Regions from separate parts of the Luteibacter sp. 9133 genome, predicted to be linked through region 2. Evidence: riboswitches for the same ligand, from Rfam matches in the RefSeq annotation. Region 2 holds a riboswitch; the other holds the start of a gene.
What was found. Region 2 has a riboswitch for cobalamin ahead of FA87_RS19525 (TonB-dependent receptor). Riboswitches for the same ligand answer to the same signal wherever they lie in the genome.

Region 1: another riboswitch for cobalamin. It lies ahead of FA87_RS01145 (ribonucleoside-diphosphate reductase subunit alpha); the one in region 2 lies ahead of FA87_RS19525 (TonB-dependent receptor).

Annotation. Positions count from the first base shown of each region.
Region 1 covers NZ_JUHO01000001.1:303,631-312,229, forward strand. The annotation lists gene FA87_RS01125 (aldo/keto reductase) at 50-1,042, opposite strand; gene FA87_RS01130 (MerR family transcriptional regulator) at 1,039-1,518, opposite strand; gene FA87_RS01135 (acyl-CoA thioesterase) at 1,566-1,961, opposite strand; gene FA87_RS01140 (ribonucleotide-diphosphate reductase subunit beta) at 2,016-3,044, opposite strand; gene FA87_RS01145 (ribonucleoside-diphosphate reductase subunit alpha) at 3,197-5,713, opposite strand; cobalamin riboswitch at 5,870-6,081, opposite strand; gene FA87_RS01150 (response regulator) at 6,276-8,599, shown strand, end outside.
Region 2 covers NZ_JUHO01000001.1:4,489,515-4,498,113, reverse strand. The annotation lists partial or broken gene zwf (glucose-6-phosphate dehydrogenase) at 1-613, opposite strand, end outside; gene FA87_RS19540 (GntR family transcriptional regulator) at 787-1,539, shown strand; partial or broken gene FA87_RS19535 (SIS domain-containing protein) at 1,553-2,586, shown strand; gene nagA (N-acetylglucosamine-6-phosphate deacetylase) at 2,609-3,760, shown strand; cobalamin riboswitch at 3,793-4,025, shown strand; gene FA87_RS19525 (TonB-dependent receptor) at 4,180-6,075, shown strand; gene FA87_RS19520 (efflux RND transporter permease subunit) at 6,280-8,599, shown strand, end outside.

The DNA.
Region 1 (8,599 bases), 4.2 Mb from region 2:
ACGACCGCCCCGCGACCGGGTACCGGTATCGGGGCGGCTGTCCGGGCGTTCAGGCGTTGACGAAGCCCATTATGCTGCTCTGATAACGATCGCCAAGCGCCGCATCCGGCGGGAACACCGCGTCGATCTCGGCGATCTCGGTAGCCGTAAGGCTGACGTCATCGGCGCCGGCGTTTTCCTTCAGGTACTTCACACGCTTGGTGCCTGGGATCGGCACGATGTCCTCACCCTTCGCCAGCACCCACGCCAGCGCCAGCTGACCCGGCGTGCAGCCCTTGTCGGTGGCGAAGCGGCGGACCTTTTCGACGATCTCGAGGTTCTTCGTGAAGTTCTCGCCCTCGAAACGCGGATTGTTGCGGCGATAGTCGTCCTCGGCGAAGTCGTCCGGCGAGGTGATCGCACCGGTGAGGAAGCCTCGGCCCAGTGGGCTATACGCGACCAGCCCGATGTCGTGCTCGCGGCAGGCGGCCAGCGTGCCGGTGGTTTCCGGATCGCGCGTCCACAGGGAGTACTCGCTCTGCAGGGCGGTGATCCGGTGTACGCCCGCCGCCTTGCGGATCGACTCGGCCGAGGCTTCGGAAAGACCGAGGTAACGCACCTTGCCTTCCTCGACCAGCCGCGCCATGGCGCCGACGGTTTCCTCGATGGGCACGTTGGCGTCCACGCGGTGCTGGTAATACAGGTCGATGTGATCGGTCTTCAGGCGGCGCAGGCTGCCTTCCACCGACTCGCGCACGTATTCCGGGCGACCGCTGATGCCGCGCTTCGACGGGTCGTTCGGATCGCGCACGATGCCGAACTTGGTGGCGAGGAACACCTTGTCGCGACGACCGCCGAGAAAGCGGCCAATCAGTTCTTCATTGGTGTGCGGGCCGTAGGCGTCGGAGGTGTCCCAGAAGGTGATGCCCAGATCCAGCGCCGTTTCCAGTGTCGCGATGGACTCTTTCTCGTCGCCGGGGCCGTAGAACTCGCTCATGCCCATGCAGCCGAGGCCCTGAGCCGATACGTCCGGTCCGTTCTTACCGAGTTTGCGTGTCTTCATGCCTGTTTCCTGCGCGGGGAGGTGGGGGTCTTTTCGCGGGGCCGCGCCGTGGGCGGCGGGGGCGCCGTCACGGCGGGAGGCGCCGGTTCAGGGAATGACACACCTTCCTCGCCATACGCGGAGCGGTACATGGCGATCTTCTTGTCCAGCCGCGCGATCGTCTCGGTCAGGGTGACCAGTTCGTCGCGCAGAAAAGCGGCGTGGCGTGCCAGCAGGTCGCCGCGCAGGCGGATGCTGTCGGGCGTCTCACCCTGGCGGCGCAGCTCGGAATACTCCTGCAGCGTACGCATCGACATGCCGGTGGCGCGCATGTGGACGACGAAACGCAGCAGGGCGAGCTCGTGCTCGCCGTATACCCGCTGGCCGCTGCGGCGCGGCACCGGGTCGATCAGGCCGATCTGCTCGTAATAACGCAGGGTATGGACGGTCAGGCCGGTCGCCAGGGCGGCCTCGGCGATGGTCAGGTAGGTGGTCATGCCGAAAGCCTACGCCTTCGAGTGCGCTCTAGGTCAAGCGCCTCTTTTTATGCGGCTGCGGGCAGCGGCTGCACGGGTGTCGGCTTGTACTCGCTGTCCAGCGCGATCATCGTGAACGTACCCCGCGTGCACAGCTCGCGCGCGCCGGTGATCAGATCCTCGGTGTACATCGCCACGTCGATCTTCATCGACGTACGGCCCACCGAAATCACCGTGGCGATCAGCTCGACCATCTGGCCTTTGCGGACGGGCACGTGGAAGTCGACCTGCTCCGAACGGGCGGTGACGACGATCTGGCGGGAGTAACGCGAGGCCGCCAGAAAGGCGGCCTTATCCATCCACGCCAGCGCCTGGCCGCCGAACAGCGTGCCGAGGTGGTTGGTGTGGTCGGGGAAGACGATTTCGAGGACGCGAGCCTCGGTGGGGCGGTCGATAGCGGTCATGGGGGACGAGTCCTGTTGCAGTGCAGCATGCATCATACAGGGTCCCCCGTTCCCTCAGAACGACTGGTCGAACGCGACCTCGCCCTGCACGCCGACCTGGTACGACGACACGCGCCGCTCGAAGAAGTTGGTCAGTTCCTGCACGTCCTGCAGGTCCATGAAGTCGAACGGATTCTTCGAGCCATACTTCTTGGGCATGTCCAGCTGGACCAGACGCTGGTCGGCGCAGTATTCGAGGTACTGGCGCATGTCGTTGACCGACAGGCCGGCCACGCCGCCCGAGAGCACGTCGGCGGCGAACTGGGTCTCGCAGGCGATGGCGTCCTCGAGCATCGCTTCGACTTCCTGGCGCATCTGGTCGTCGAAGAGGTCCGGCTCCTGCTCGCGCACGGTGCGCACGACCTCGAAGGCGAACGCCATGTGGCCGGACTCGTCGCGGAACACCCAGTTGGTGCCCGAGGCCAGGCCGTGCAGCAGCCCGCGCGAACGCAGGTAGTACACGTAAGCGAAGGCGGCGAAGAAGAACAGACCTTCGATGCACGCGGCGAAGCAGATCAGGTTGAGCAGGAACTGGCGACGGTGCTCGCGCGTCTCGAGACGGTTGAGGTTCTGGATCGAGTCGATCCACTTGAAGCAGAACTCACCCTTCTGACGGATCGACGGGATGCTCTCGATCGCGGCGAAGGCCTTGTTGCGCTCGGCCGGTTCCGGAATGTAGGTGTCCAGCAGCGTGAGGTAGAACTGCACGTGCAGCGCTTCTTCGTACAGCTGGCGCGAAAGGTACATGCGCGCTTCGGGCGAGTTCACGTGCTGGTACAGATTGAGTACCAGGTTGTTCGACACGATGGTGTCGCCGGTGGCGAAGAACGCGACCAGACGATGGATCAGGTGACGGTCCGCATCCGACATCTTCGACTTCAGGTCGGTGGTGTCGAGCGAGAAATCCACTTCTTCCACGGTCCAGGTGTTGCGGATCGCCGCGCGATACATCTCGTAGAACTGCGGGTATTTCATCGGCCGCAGGGTCAGCTCGAAGCCGGGATCGAGAATATGGGTATCGCGGGTGACGGGAGAAGCGGACATCGGGCTACCTCGAATTAATTACGTGTAGGAGCGCGCCCTGCGCGCGAAAAACCAACGAAGCGGCGATGCTGGAACGTTTGGCGCAGGCAGCGGCTTCGCGCGCGGGGCGCGCTCCTACAGGGGTGCTGCGCCCCTGTAGGGGCGCGTTGCTTTTATTGGCAGGCTTCGCAGTACTCGGGGTTCTCGAGCGAGCAGAACACCGCGGCTTCGGCCTGTTCCTGCGCATCGGCGACCGGAGCGGCCGGCGTGGGCAGCGAGGCCGACGACGAGCTCACCGTGGTCTTGGCGATGCGGGTGGCGGGACGCGAACGCAGGTAATACGTCGTCTTGATGCCCGACTTCCACGCGTACATGTACATCGAGGACAGCTGACCGATGTTCGGGTTTTCCATGAACAGGTTCAGCGACTGGCTCTGGTCGATGTACGCACCACGCGCGGCGGCGAGATCGATCAGTGCCTTCTGCGGCAGCTCCCACGTCGTGCGGTAGACCTCGCGCAGCGCGGCCGGAATCGCGGCGATGCCCTGCACCGAACCTTCGGCGAGCTTGATCTGATCGCGCACGTCGGCGGTCCACAGGCCCAGCGTCTTCAGCTCATCGACCAGATAACGGTTGACGACGAGGAAGTCGCCCGAGAGCGTCTCGCGCTTGAACAGGTTGGACACCTGCGGCTCGATGCACTCGTAGCAGCCGGCGATCGAAGCGATCGTGGCGGTCGGAGCGATGGCGATGACCAGCGAATTGCGCAGGCCCTTGGCCTTGATCTTCTCGCGCAGCTCGGCCCAGCGGCCCTCTACGCCGGTCGGCGTGGCCGCCGGCCAGTAGTCGAACTGAAGCTCGCCGTTGGCGGCGCGGGTTTCGTCGAAGCCCGGGTGGGCACCGTCGCGCTCGGCGATCTCGTTGGACATCGACAGCGCGTGGAAATAGATCTCTTCCTGGATGCGCGTGGACAGCTTGCGCGCTTCTTCGGAGTCGAAGGGCAGGCGCAGCTTGAAGAACACGTCCTGCAGGCCCATCACGCCCAGACCCACCGGACGCCACTTCATGTTGGCCGTCTTCGCCGTGGCGATCGGGTAGAAGTTGAGGTCGATGACGCGGTTGAGCTGACGCACGGCGGTGCGCACCGTGGTACCGAGCTTCTCGTAGTCGAACTGACCGTCCACCACGTGGCGGGCCAGGTTGACCGAGCCGAGGTTGCACACGGCGGTCTCGCCCTCGGAGGTGACTTCGAGGATCTCGGTGCACAGGTTGGACAGGTGAATGACGTTTTCCGGACGCGCGGTCTGGTTGCTCGTGGCGTTCGAGCGGTCCTTGAAGGTCATCCAGCCGTTGCCGGTCTGTGCCAGCGAGCGCAGCATGCGGGCGTACAGCTCGCGCGCCTTGATCGACTTGGCAGCCAGGCCCTCGGCCTCGGCCTTCTCATAGGCGGCCTCGAACGTCGCGCCCCAGGTGTCGACGAAGTGCGGCACGATCTTCGGATCGAACAGCGACCAGTCGCCGTCGGTCTCCACGCGGCGCATGAAGAGGTCGGGTACCCAGTTGGCCAGGTTGAGGTTGTGCGTGCGGCGCGCGTCGTCGCCGGTGTTCTCACGCAGCTCGAGGAATTCCTCGATGTCGGCGTGCCAGGACTCGAGGTACACGCAGGCGGCGCCCTTGCGCTTGCCACCCTGATTCACCGCCGCGACCGAGGCGTCCAGCGTCTTCAGCCAGGGCACGAGGCCGTTGGAATGACCGTTGGTGCCCTTGATCAGCGAACCGCGCGAACGGATGCGCGAGTAAGCCAGGCCGATACCGCCGGCGAACTTGGACAGTTGGGCCACGTCGCCGTACTTGGCGTAGATCGACTCCAGGGCATCCTGCGGCGAGTCCAGCAGGAAGCACGACGACAGCTGCTCGTGCGCCGTACCGGCATTGAACAGGGTCGGCGAGCTGGCCAGGTATTCCAGCGACGACAGCATGCGATACAGCTCGAGCGTCTCGGCCACGTCGTTTCCGCCGAGCGCGCAGGCGATGCGCATGAAGAAGTACTGCGGCGTTTCGATGACGAAGCGCTTCGTCGGGTGACGCAGCAGGTAGCGGTCATAAACCGTGCGCAGGCCGAAGTACTCGAAGCGGCGCGAACCGGTCGTGTCGATGGCGTCGTTGAGCTTGCGCGCATTGACCTGGACGAAGTCACGCAGACGCTCGTTGAGGATGCCCAGGTCGAAACCGGTGGAGATCGACTGCGAGAACGACTGGATGTCCTGACCGGATACTTCCTTGTCGACGAAGGCGGCGAGCAGGCGTGCGGCCAGTTGGCCGTACTCCGGTTCCTCGGCGGTGAGCGCCGCGGCGGTACGGATCGACAGCTGGTCGAGTTCCTGCGTGGTGGCGCCATCGTAGAGTCCGCCGATAGTCTTCAGGGCGACGCGCATGGGGTCGACCGCGAACAGGCCGTCGGCGCTGCGGGTCACCGCGCGCACGATCTTGTTCACGTCGACGACTTCCTGGCCGCCGTTGCGCTTGGTGACGCGCATCTGGCCAGGGTTGTGCGGGGGCGTCAGCGCGAACGCCGGCGGCGGGTCGTTGCGGTAGCCGGCGGCAGGCGCCTTGTCCGTGGTGTTATTGGCGGAGACGGCGGCATCGGCCGTCTCGGTGCGCTCGCGCGCGGAAGAATCCATCGTGGTCATTGTCTTGGCTCGCCCCAGGTTCTATCACCCGTTCCCGGTCGGCTGGCTCGTGAGGGATGGGGCTGATGCGGGAAACGGCCGGGGACGGAGCGCGCCGCGAAGGGGCTCCGGTCCGCGACGTGCTTCCCCGCGGAAGCCGTCACCACTATCGAGGCCTCCCGGGCACCGATTGCTGGCAGGTCTTCGGACTCATGGACATGGACCTTTCGGTCCGCCTACCCGTCGCTTCCCAGCCCCCGAAGGACCAGTGCATTGAACGGGATCGTTTCCATTTACCGCTGCGGGGCAGTTCCGGATTCGCACCGGATTCCCTATTAAGTCCGACGGGCAGTCGCGCCTCTCCGGACACCAACGGGACACACCATATAGGCGGGGGTTGGCAGCGTCAACACAAGATGTAGGGTGTCGCCGCTATGTGCTTGATCCGCCGCAAGTGATTTTTTGCAACCCCTTTCCCGTCCCGCGACGAAGAGGACCATGAGGGTTTTGTGAAGATCGTCTACACAAAGCGCATGACCTCTAACCGATAACATCTGCGATCCCTCATAGGATCGCTCGCTAGATGACCTTGACGTTCGCGCTGCAGGAACATGCCCTGGTCACCGATGCGTTCGACGCGCTGCCCTTCGGCTTCACCGCCGTCACGGCGGATGGCGAGCTCCTGTATGCCAATGCCTGGATGACGGCACGCCTCCGCGACGCGGGTGCGTGCGGCTTTCTGACCTGGTGGAATGAGGAAAGCCGGTCTCGCCTCGAGACCGCCTTGTCGCTTGCTGACGCCGGGGGCGTCCGAGAGCTGGCCCTGGGCTCTGTGGAGGGCGCCACCTGGCGGGTCTCGATCGAGCCGTGGCGCGCTTCGGCGCTGGGCCAGGCGTCCTTCGTGGTGAGCATCCGCCCGCTGTCCGGGCAGACCGAGGCCGCGCGCACCATCGAAGAGCGTCGTGTGGCGCTGATCGAGGTCAGCGACATCCTCCGCGAAGTCGAAGATCCCGCCGAGATCGCCTACCGCGTGGCCGAGGTACTCGGCCGCGCGCTTCATGTCAGCCGTGCGGGCTATGGCTCGGTGGACACGATCGCGGAGACCATCACGATCGAGCGCGACTGGAACGCGCCGGGCATCGTCACGATCGCCGGTGTCCTCAACTTCCGTGAATACGGCTCCTACATCGACGATATCAAGGCCGGCCGTACCGCGGTCGTGTCCGATGCGTACAAGGACCCGCGCACGATCCATACGGCGGACGCGCTGGCGTCGATCAGCGCCACCTCGTTCATCAACATGCCGGTGACCGAGCGTGGCGGCACGGTGGCGCTGCTCTATCTGAACCACGAAAGCCCGCGGGAGTGGCCGGAAGAAGAGATCGACTTCGTCCGCGAGGTCGCCCATCGCACGCGCGTCGCGGTGGAGCGCCGTCGCGCCGAGGCCGAGCTGCTCGAGTTCGCGCACAGTCTGGAGCGTCAGGTCGCCGAACGTACGCTGGAACGCGACCGCATCTGGCGCCTGTCGAGCGACATCCTCGTCGTCGCCGACACCGACACCCGCCTGCTCTCGGTCAACCCGGCGTGGACCGCGATTCTCGGCTGGAGCGAGCGCGACACCATCGGCCGCTCCTATCTGGACTTCGTGCATCCGGACGACACCGGGCGCACTGGTGAGGAAACCGAGCAGCTGGCCGACGGTGTGGCTACGCTCCGTTTCGAGAACCGCTACCGCACCGCGGACGGTGGCTTCCGGCACCTGTCCTGGCGGGCGGTCCCGAGTGAGGGCATGATCTTCGCCGTGGCGCGTGACGTCACCAGCGAGCGCGCACGCGACGCTGAACTGGATGCCGCCCAGGAACAGCTGCGCCAGGCGCAGAAGATGGATGCGATAGGCAACCTGACCGGTGGCGTCGCGCACGATTTCAATAACCTCCTGCAAGTCATCAGCGGCAATCTGCAGCTGCTTGGCGCGGATGTGTCGGGCAACGAACGGGCCGAGCGGCGCGTCGCCAATGCGATGGCCGGCGTCACCCGTGGCTCCAAGCTGGCCGCCCAGTTGCTCGCCTTCGGCCGGCGTCAGCCGCTCGCGCCCAAGGTCGTCAACATCGGTCGCTTCATCCGCGACATGGACGAACTGTTGCGCCGCGCGCTCGGTGAGGCCATCGAGGTCGAGACCGTCATCGCCGGTGGCTTGTGGAACACGCTGGTCGATCCGTCCAATGTCGAGAACGCGCTGCTGAATCTCGCGATCAATGCACGCGACGCGATGCACGGGCAGGGCAAGCTCACCATCGAAGCCGGTAACGCCTTGCTCGACGAGGCCTATGCCACGGCACACGGCGACCTGCGTCCGGGCCAGTACGTCATGCTCGCCGTGACCGATACCGGTACCGGTATTCCGCACGACATCCTCGACAAGGTGTTCGATCCCTTCTTCACGACCAAGCCGGAAGGGCGTGGAACGGGCCTTGGCCTTTCGATGGTCTACGGCTTCGTCAAACAGTCCGGCGGCCACGTCAAGATGTATAGCGAGGCCGGTGAAGGCACGACGGTCAAGATCTACCTGCCGCGTTCGACGCAGAGCGAAGATCGCGTGGTAGCCATCGAGGAAGAAGCGGTGCGCGGCGGCGACGAAACGATTCTCGTCGCCGAGGACGACGAAGCCGTGCGCGAGACCGTGGTCGGCATGCTGGGTGAACTCGGCTATCGCGTGCTCAAGGCGCGTGACGCGGAGAGCGCCCTGTCGATCATCGAAAGTGGCATCGCCATCGACCTGCTGTTTACCGACGTGGTCATGCCCGGTCCGCTGCGCAGTCCGCAGCTGGCGCGCAAAGCCGTCGAGCGCCAGCCGGGGATCGCTGTGTTGTTCACCTCGGGCTACACGGAGAACGCCATCGTCCACGG
Region 2 (8,599 bases):
TTTCCTTACCGAGGTAATGATCGATCCGGTAGGTCTGCGACTCGTTGAAGACCCGGGCCACCGCGTCGTTGATGGCGTTGGCGCTTTCCAGATCGCGACCGATCGGCTTCTCCAGCACCACGCGCGAGCGCTCGCCGTTGAGACCGAGCGACCCGAGGCGCTGGCAGATGTCGGTGAAGATGTCCGGCGCGGTCGACAGGTAGAACACGCGGATGTGCTGGGCCTGCTGCTGCATCAGCGCGGCGAATTCATCCCAGCCTTCTTCCTTGCGCGCGTCGAGCGAGCGGTAGGAAACCATCTGGATGAACGCGTCCAGCTGGGCCGGAGCCACGTGGGACACGCCTTTCTCGACCGAGGAGCGGACCAGGTCGCGGTAGCCCGCATCGTCGAGGGCCTCGCGGGCCACGCCGATGAGGCGGCTGCTGGGCTGGATCTGGCCGTCCACGAAGCGATGGAACAGCGCGGGAAGAAGCTTGCGGACGGCGAGGTCGCCGGTGCCGCCGAAAATGACCAGATCGAAAGGTTCGATCGGGAGGAGATGAGCGCTCACGACAGTGGCCTGCTGGGATCGATGGGTATGCCGACGGATCGTACCAGTGACATACCAGGTCATACCAGCCCCGTACCACTCAAGGCGGCGTTTTCCGTCGCGATATGAGGCGATGACGCCGCAAAACGTTTACGGGCCGACTTTGCATCGTGCAAACGCCCGTTTGAATCGCTCACTGGTATTCGCGGGCTTGGACGGTCTTGCCGCAGTGGTCGTTGATTGGTATCTTCTCGACCATGGAAAGCGCTCTCGTCGCCGAATACCAACGCCTGCAGTACGACCCGGCCGCGCGGCAGCCGCTGGCGTACATGCGCCTGCGTCGCGCCATCCGCAACGTGATCGAAAACGGCGAGGTGCAGGTCGGCCATGCACTGCCCAGTGAGCGGGACCTGGCCAGGGCCCTCACGCTGTCCCGGGTTACCGTGCGCAAGGCCATCGGCGGCCTGGTCGAGGATGGTCTGCTCACCCAGCGTCATGGCGCGGGCACCTTCGTGTCCGAGCGCATCGTCAAGCCGCTGTCGCGTATGACCAGCTTCACCGAGGATCTTCGCGCGCGCGGGCTCAATCCGCGCTCGGAGTTCTTCGAGCGGGCCATCGGCGAGGTCACCCCGGAAGAAGCCATGGCGATGAATCTCTCGCCCGGCACCCAGGTGGTCCGCCTGCACCGCCTGCGCTACGCGGGCGACGAGCCGCTGGCGATCGAGCGCAGCGCGGTGCCACTCAACCTGCTGCCCGACCCCAGCCTGGTCGAGGACTCCCTGTACGAAGCGCTCGACACGCTGGGCAACCGCCCGCGACGTGCGTTGCAACGCCTGCGCGCGGTGGTGCTGGGCCCTGCCCAGACCCGGCTGCTCCGGCTCGGCGCCGGCAGTGCCGGGCTGAATATCGAGCGGCGCAGCTTCCTCGACGACGGCCGCATCGTCGAGTTCACGTGTTCCTGGTATCGCGGGGACATCTACGACTTCGTCGCCGAACTGCAGAGCGACTGACGGACCCTTCTTCATGACGATCCAGCCGCAAGACACCCTGATGTACCGCGAAGCGCACGAGACCGCCGAGGTCGTCGAGCGGCAGCTTGCCCTTAACGAAGCCGTGATCGGCGCCCTTGCCGAGCGCCTGCGCGCGAACCCGCCGCGCATGGTGATCACCTGCGCCCGTGGCAGTTCGGATCACGCGGCGATGTACGCGAAGTACGTGTTCGAGACGCAGCTGGGCGTCGTCACCGCCTCGGCCTCGCCGTCGGTCACCTCGATTTACCACGCCGCGCAGCGCCTCGATGGCGCGCTTTACGTCGCCGTATCCCAGTCGGGCAAGAGCCCGGATCTGGTCCGCAATGCCGAGGCCGCGAAGAAGGCCGGTGCGTACGTCGTGGCGCTGGTCAACGTGACCGACTCGCCGCTGGCGGACGTCGCGGACGTGGTCGTCCCGCTGCACGCGGGCCCGGAAACCAGCGTCGCCGCGACCAAGAGCTATCTCGGCGCGCTGTTCGCGATTCTGCATATCGCCGCCCGGTGGAGTGGCAAGGCCGAGATCGCCGACGCCTGGCCGCGTTGCCCGCGCAGCTGCGCCAGGGCTGGGATGCCGACTGGTCGTCGCTGACGGAAGGCCTCGTCGATGCGCACAACCTGTTCGTGGTCGGTCGTGGCTTCGGCTTCGCCGGTGCGCTGGAAGCGGCGCTCAAGTTCAAGGAAACCTGCGGCCTGCATGCCGAAGCCTTCAGCGCGGCCGAAGTGAAACACGGCCCGATGGCGCTGGTCGGCCCGGACTTCCCGGTGCTGTTCTTCGCGCAGAACGACGACACGCTCCCGGGCGTGCTCGATGTCGCCGCCGAGTTCCGCAAGCGTGGCGCCAATGTCTGGATCGCCGCGCCGGGTGCGACGGGTGAGGGTGTGCTGCCGCTGGTCGCCACCGCACCGATCGCCGCGCCGCTGATCACGGTGCAGAGCTTCTACCGCGCCACGGCGGCGCTCGCGCTGAAGCGCGGCTTCAATCCCGACGTGCCGCCGCACCTGAATAAAGTCACCGAGACCGTCTGACCGCCACCCTCAAGGAATCGCCATGACCCTCGCCCTCGTCAACGGCCGTGTGCTCACCGACAATGGATTCCAGAGCGGCTTTGCCGTGCTGGTCGACGATGGAAAGATCACCGGACTGGCGCTGCCATCCGACCCGCGCGTGCGCGCGGCGGAGCGCCATGACCTCGGTGGTCGCACCTTGCTGCCCGGCTTCATCGACTGCCAGGTCAACGGCGGGGGCGGCGTGTTGTTCAACGATGCACCGACGGTCGACGCGATCCGCACGATCGGCGAGGCACACGCGAGATTCGGCACCACGGGTTTCCTGCCCACGCTGATCAGTGACGACGCGGAGGTCATGGCGAAGGCCATCGATGCCGTGAACGACGCCGTCGCCCAGGGCGTGCCGGGCGTGCTCGGCATCCATCTGGAAGGTCCCTTCATCGCCCCTGAACGCAAGGGCGTGCACGACCCGGCCAAGTTTCGCATCGCCGATGCCGACGATGTCGCGATGGTCGCGCGGCGCCACGGCGGCGTGACCCTGCTGACGCTGGCCCCCGAGCGCGCTTCCGCGGAAGTACTCCAGCAGCTGGTCGCCAACGGCGTCATCGTAGCCGCGGGCCACACGGCTGCCGACTACGAGACCACGCGCCATGCACTGGCGACGGGCGTGCGCGGCTTCACACATCTGTTCAACGCGATGACACCCTTCACCAGCCGCGAGCCTGGCGTCGTCGGTGCCGCGCTCGAAGACCAGGCCAGCTGGTGCGGTCTGATCGTCGACGGCCACCACGTGCACCCGACCTCGCTGCGTGTCGCCATCGCGGCGAAGGCGCCACGGAAGATGATGCTGGTCACCGACGCGATGCCGCCTGTGGGCTCGGACAATCCGAACTTCGTGCTCAAGGGCGAAACCATCACCGTGCGCGACGGCGTCTGCCAGACGGCGGACGGCACGCTGGCCGGCTCCGCGCTGGACATGGCCACGGCGGTGCGCAACACGGTCGACATGGTCGGCGTAGCCTACGATGAGGCCGCGCGCATGGCGTCGACGTATCCGGCCGCGTTCCTCGGCCTCGGCGCCACCCACGGTCATATCGCCGCCGGTTACCGCGCCGACTTCGTCGTGATGGACGAGACCCATACGGTGATCGAAACCTGGATCGGCGGCGAGCGCGTTTACGCCGCGGGCTGATCGGGCGGTCGTGACAGCGCCCCACCCTCCGGTTAAAGTCGCGGGGTTCGGGTGTCCCCGGGGCGTCGCGCCACGGGGATGAAACGGGAAGCCGGTGCGCCGCCTCTGCGGCAAGGCCGGCACTGCCCCCGCAACGGTAAGCGCCCGGGGTCGTCACGGCCCCTCGGACACGGCTTCAGCCACTGCGACAGCGGGAAGGCGCCGGTCCGACACCCCCTCGGGGACGGCGTGAGTCCGGAGACCGGCCCGACGACGCGCCCCGTGAGCCATCCCGGGGCGTCGTCCCGTTTCGGGCGATTCGCGGAGGGCGAATCCGGACAGTCATCCGGGTTCCGCCGGTGTGCCGTTCGCCGTATGTCCTCCTCGCGCGCCCTTTGAGCTACGCATTGCCGCGCTATGCGGCGGAGGAAGACCGTTCCATGAAGAAGACCCTGCTAGCGGCAGCCCTGCTGTCGTCGATCGCCGCTGCCCACGCGGCCGACGCACCGGACGCCCTCGATCCCGTGATCGTCACCGCGACCCGCACGGCCACGCCGCTGGACGAGGTACTCGCTCCGGTGACCGTGATCACCCACGAAGACATCGAGCGTCTGCAGCCGCGTAACGTCCAGGACCTGCTCGCCGGGCTGCCCGGTGTGGTCATGGCCAACACCGGCGGTATCGGCCAGCAGACCTCGCTGTTCATGCGTGGCAGCAACTCCTCGCACACGCTGGTCCTCGTGGACGGTGTCCGCGTGGGTACCGTGGGCGCGGGTCTGCCGGCTTACGAGCAGCTGCCGGTCGAGCAGATCGACCATATCGAGGTCGTCCGCGGTCCGCGCTCGAGCCTTTACGGCTCCGACGCGATCGGCGGCGTCATCCAGATCTTCACCCGCCACGGCCAGGCCGGCGAAGCGCCGACCCCGAGCCTCTCGGTCACCGGCGGCAGCCACGGCTACACCGCCGGTCAGGTCGGCGTGTCGGGCGGCACGACCCACGGCTGGTACAACGCCAGCCTCGGAGGCCAGTACACCTCGGGCATCAACGCCTGCCGCATCGGCGCGGGCACGGCGTTCAAGGGCTGCTTCACCGACGAGCCGGACCATGACGCCTATCGCACGTACAACGGCGCGCTGTCGGGCGGTTACCGCTGGGACGACGGCACCGAGCTCACCGGCAGCTGGCTGCGCAGCAAGGGCGATATCGAATACGACGGCGACTATCAGAACCTGACCCGACGCTCGCAGCAGGTCGCCGGCGCGAAGCTGGCCTTCGACGTGCTGTCCGCGTGGCGCATGTCGGTCAGCCTGGGCCAGAACCAGGACCGCGCCGACAACTACCTCAACGGCGCCAACAAGGGCTATTACGACGCGGACTTCAACTACGTCACCGGTGCCGACAAGCTGCGCGTGGGATATCTGTACTCTAAGCGCAATCAGGGTTCCTGGCAGAACGACTTCACGCTGGCCCCGGGCCAGACGCTGAGCGCCGGCGTCGACTACCAGCAGGAAAAGCTGAGCAGCGACACGGATTATCTCAAGGACACCCGCAACAACACGGGCGTGTTCGCGCTCTACCAGGGCGTGTTCGGCCCGCATGAGATCCAGCTGTCGGCCCGCCACGACCACAACACCCAGTTCGGCAACCACACGACCGGCTCGGCCGCCTATGGCTTCCGTTTCGACAACGGCATGAAGGTCACGGCCTCTTATGGCACCGCCTTCCACGCGCCGACCTTCAACGACGAGTACTACCCGTACGGCGTGCCCACGGTGAACCTCAAGCCGGAGAAGTCGCGCACCGCCGAGATCGGCCTGTCGGGTCGTCCGGGCATCTGGAACTGGGCCGTCAACGCCTACCAGAGCCAGGTCGACGACCTGATCGGCTACGACGCGAACTTCCTGCCGGTCAACGTCAGCAAGGCCCGCCTGCGCGGCCTCGAAGGCCAGGTGGGCGCGGACGTCGATGGCTGGCACGTGCGCGGCTACCTGACGCTGCAGCAGCCGCTGGACCGGGACAGCGGGTTCGAGAAGGACAACCTGCTGGCCCGCCGTCCGCGTCGCACCGGTCGCGTGGATCTGGACAAGGACCTGGGCGCGTTGACGCTGGGCGGCTCGGTCTACGCCTCGGGTTACAGCTACGACGACGCGGCCAACACGACGCGTCTGGGCGGCTACACGACCGCGGATCTGCGTGCCACCTGGCACATGGACGATGCCTGGAGCGTGCAGGGCCGGGTCGCGAACGTGGCGGACAAGCGGTACGAGACGGCGGCGTATTACAACCAGCTGGGACGGACGTATTACCTGACGCTGCGGTTCTCGCCCGTACGCTGAGGGAGCACCGTGTAGGAGCGCGCCTGCGCGCGATGTTTCACGGCATCGCGCGCAGGCGCGCTCCTACCCCTGGCACCGGGCTCGGGCAAACGCCGCACCCCTGTCTTCCGGCAGGGCCCCCACTAAAGGCACACGCCACGGACCGGCGCGGACGTCATAAAGTCCCCGGGCGCGGGTATGCTTCCCGCGATCACAGGAAGTGTCGTGAACGTTTTTGCACCTTTCATTCGCCGGCCGATCGGAACCTCGCTGCTTGCGGCGGGGCTCGTGCTGTGCGGCTCCATCGCCTACATGCTGCTCGGCGTGGCGGCCCTGCCGTCCATCGAAGTGCCCGCCGTCTTCATCCAGACGCAGATGCCCGGTGCGAACGCGCAGACGATGGCCTCGACCATCATCGCCCCCCTGGAGCGCCACCTCGGCCAGATCCCGGGTGTGGACCAGATGTATTCCAACAGCTCGGAAGGCAGCGGCTTCGTCCGCCTCCGTTTCAGCATGGACCGCTCCACCGATGCCGCCGCGCGTGACGTGCAGGCCGCGATCAACGCGTCCGCCGCCGACCTGCCGGCCGGCATGCCCAGCCCCCCACAGTACTTTAAGTTCGACACCGGCCAGATTCCCGTTCTGCTGGTGTCGTTCACCTCGAAGTCGCTGCCGCCGGACAAGCTCTACGACGTCGTCGACACCCTGATCCGGCCCGCCGTGGCGCAGATCGATGGCGTGTCGCGCGTACAGGTCTTCGGCGGGACCCCGCACGCCGTGCGCGTTGAGCTGGATACCCGCGCGTTGTCGTCCAAGGGACTCACCGCCAACGATGTGTCCAATGCGCTGCACGCCGCCAACGTGACCTCGCCGCAGGGCCTGCTGTCCGACGGCAAGGCACAGATGACGGTCGTCGCGAACGACAGCATTCGCGACGCGAAGGATTTCGGCGACATCCTCATCGCGATGCGCAACAACGTGCCGGTGCGCCTCTCGGACATCGCCCGCGTCTACAACGGCCAGCAGGACCAGTACCAGGCCGCATGGTTCCAGGGCGAGCGCTCGGTCACCATGCAGATGAGCAAGCGTCCGGAGGCGAATTCCATCGCCACCGCCGACGCGATCCGTGCCGCGCTGCCGCGCTTCCGTTCGCTGCTGCCGGCGGACGCGAAGGTCACCCCCATCTTCGACCTGACCCAGACCACGCAGTCCGCGCTGCACGAGGTCAAGGTCGCGCTGCTGATCAGCATCGTCATGGTCTTCCTGGTCATGATGGTGTTCCTGCGCCGTCTCGGTCCGACGCTGATCGCAACGCTGAGCGTGCCGTTGTCCCTGGCCGGCGCCTTCGTCGTGATGTGGACACTCGGCTATACGCTAAACACGATGTCGCTGATGGCGCTGGTGCTGTGCATCGGTTTCGTCGTCGATGACGCCATCGTGGTCATCGAGAACATCGTCCGGCACATGGAGAACGGCAGCAAACCGATGCCGGCGTCGCTCGAGGGCGTGCGCGAGATCGGCTTCACCGTGATGTCGATCACGCTGTCGCTGGTGGCGGTGTTCGCGCCGCTGCTGTTCGGCAACAACATGATCACCAAGTTGCTGCGCGAGTTCTCGGTGACCCTGGCGGCGGCCGTGCTGATTTCGGCCATCGTGTCGCTGACGCTCACGCCGGCCCTCTGTGCCCGCTATCTCAAGCACGACGAGCCCGACCGCCAGCCAGGCCGCGTCGAGCGCGCGCTGGAACGCTTCGATCGCGGGTTTCTGCGCCTGTATGAGCGCGGACTGGACTGGGCGATGCGCCATCGGCGCGTCATGCGCTGGCAGCCACTCATCCTGCTTTTCGCCACCTTCGCGCTGGGCTTCGCCGTGGTGAAGACCGCCGGTGGCAATTTCATGCCCGCCGAGGACACGGGCATGCTGCAGGCCGATGTCACCGCGGACGCCAACATTTCGCCGGACGAGATGTCGCGACGGCTCAAACGCGTCGGCGAAATGATGCAGAACGACCCGGCCGTCGCCGATGTCACCACACTGCTCGGCAGCGGTAACGATGGCGCGGCCGTCGGCAACAGCGGCACCATGTTCATCGATCTGAAGAAGAAGGGGAGCGGCCCGGACCTGCGCCATGAATCCATGAAGGAATTCATGGATCGCAAGGGCAAGGAGTACGACAAGCTCTCCGATGTCCAGGTCTTCATGAATCCCGTGCAGTTCCTCGGCGGGAGCGGGGGCAACAGCAACCGCGGGCAGTACTCGTTCCAGCTGATCAGTACCGGCGGCGAACCGTTGCAGCCCTGGACGCTGAAGCTGGTGCGTCAGATGCGCAGCATGAAGGAGTTCCGCGACGTCGGCAGCGACTTCGACATCGTCGGCAAGCAACAGATGCTGAAGGTGGACCGCGATGCGGCGGGCCGCCTGAACGTCGGCATGGGCGATGTCGATTCGGCGCTGTACAACTCGTTCGGCCAGCGCCAGGTGTCGATCATCTATTCGGACATCAACCAGTACTGGGTGGTGCTGACCTCGGCGGCCGCGCAGGAGC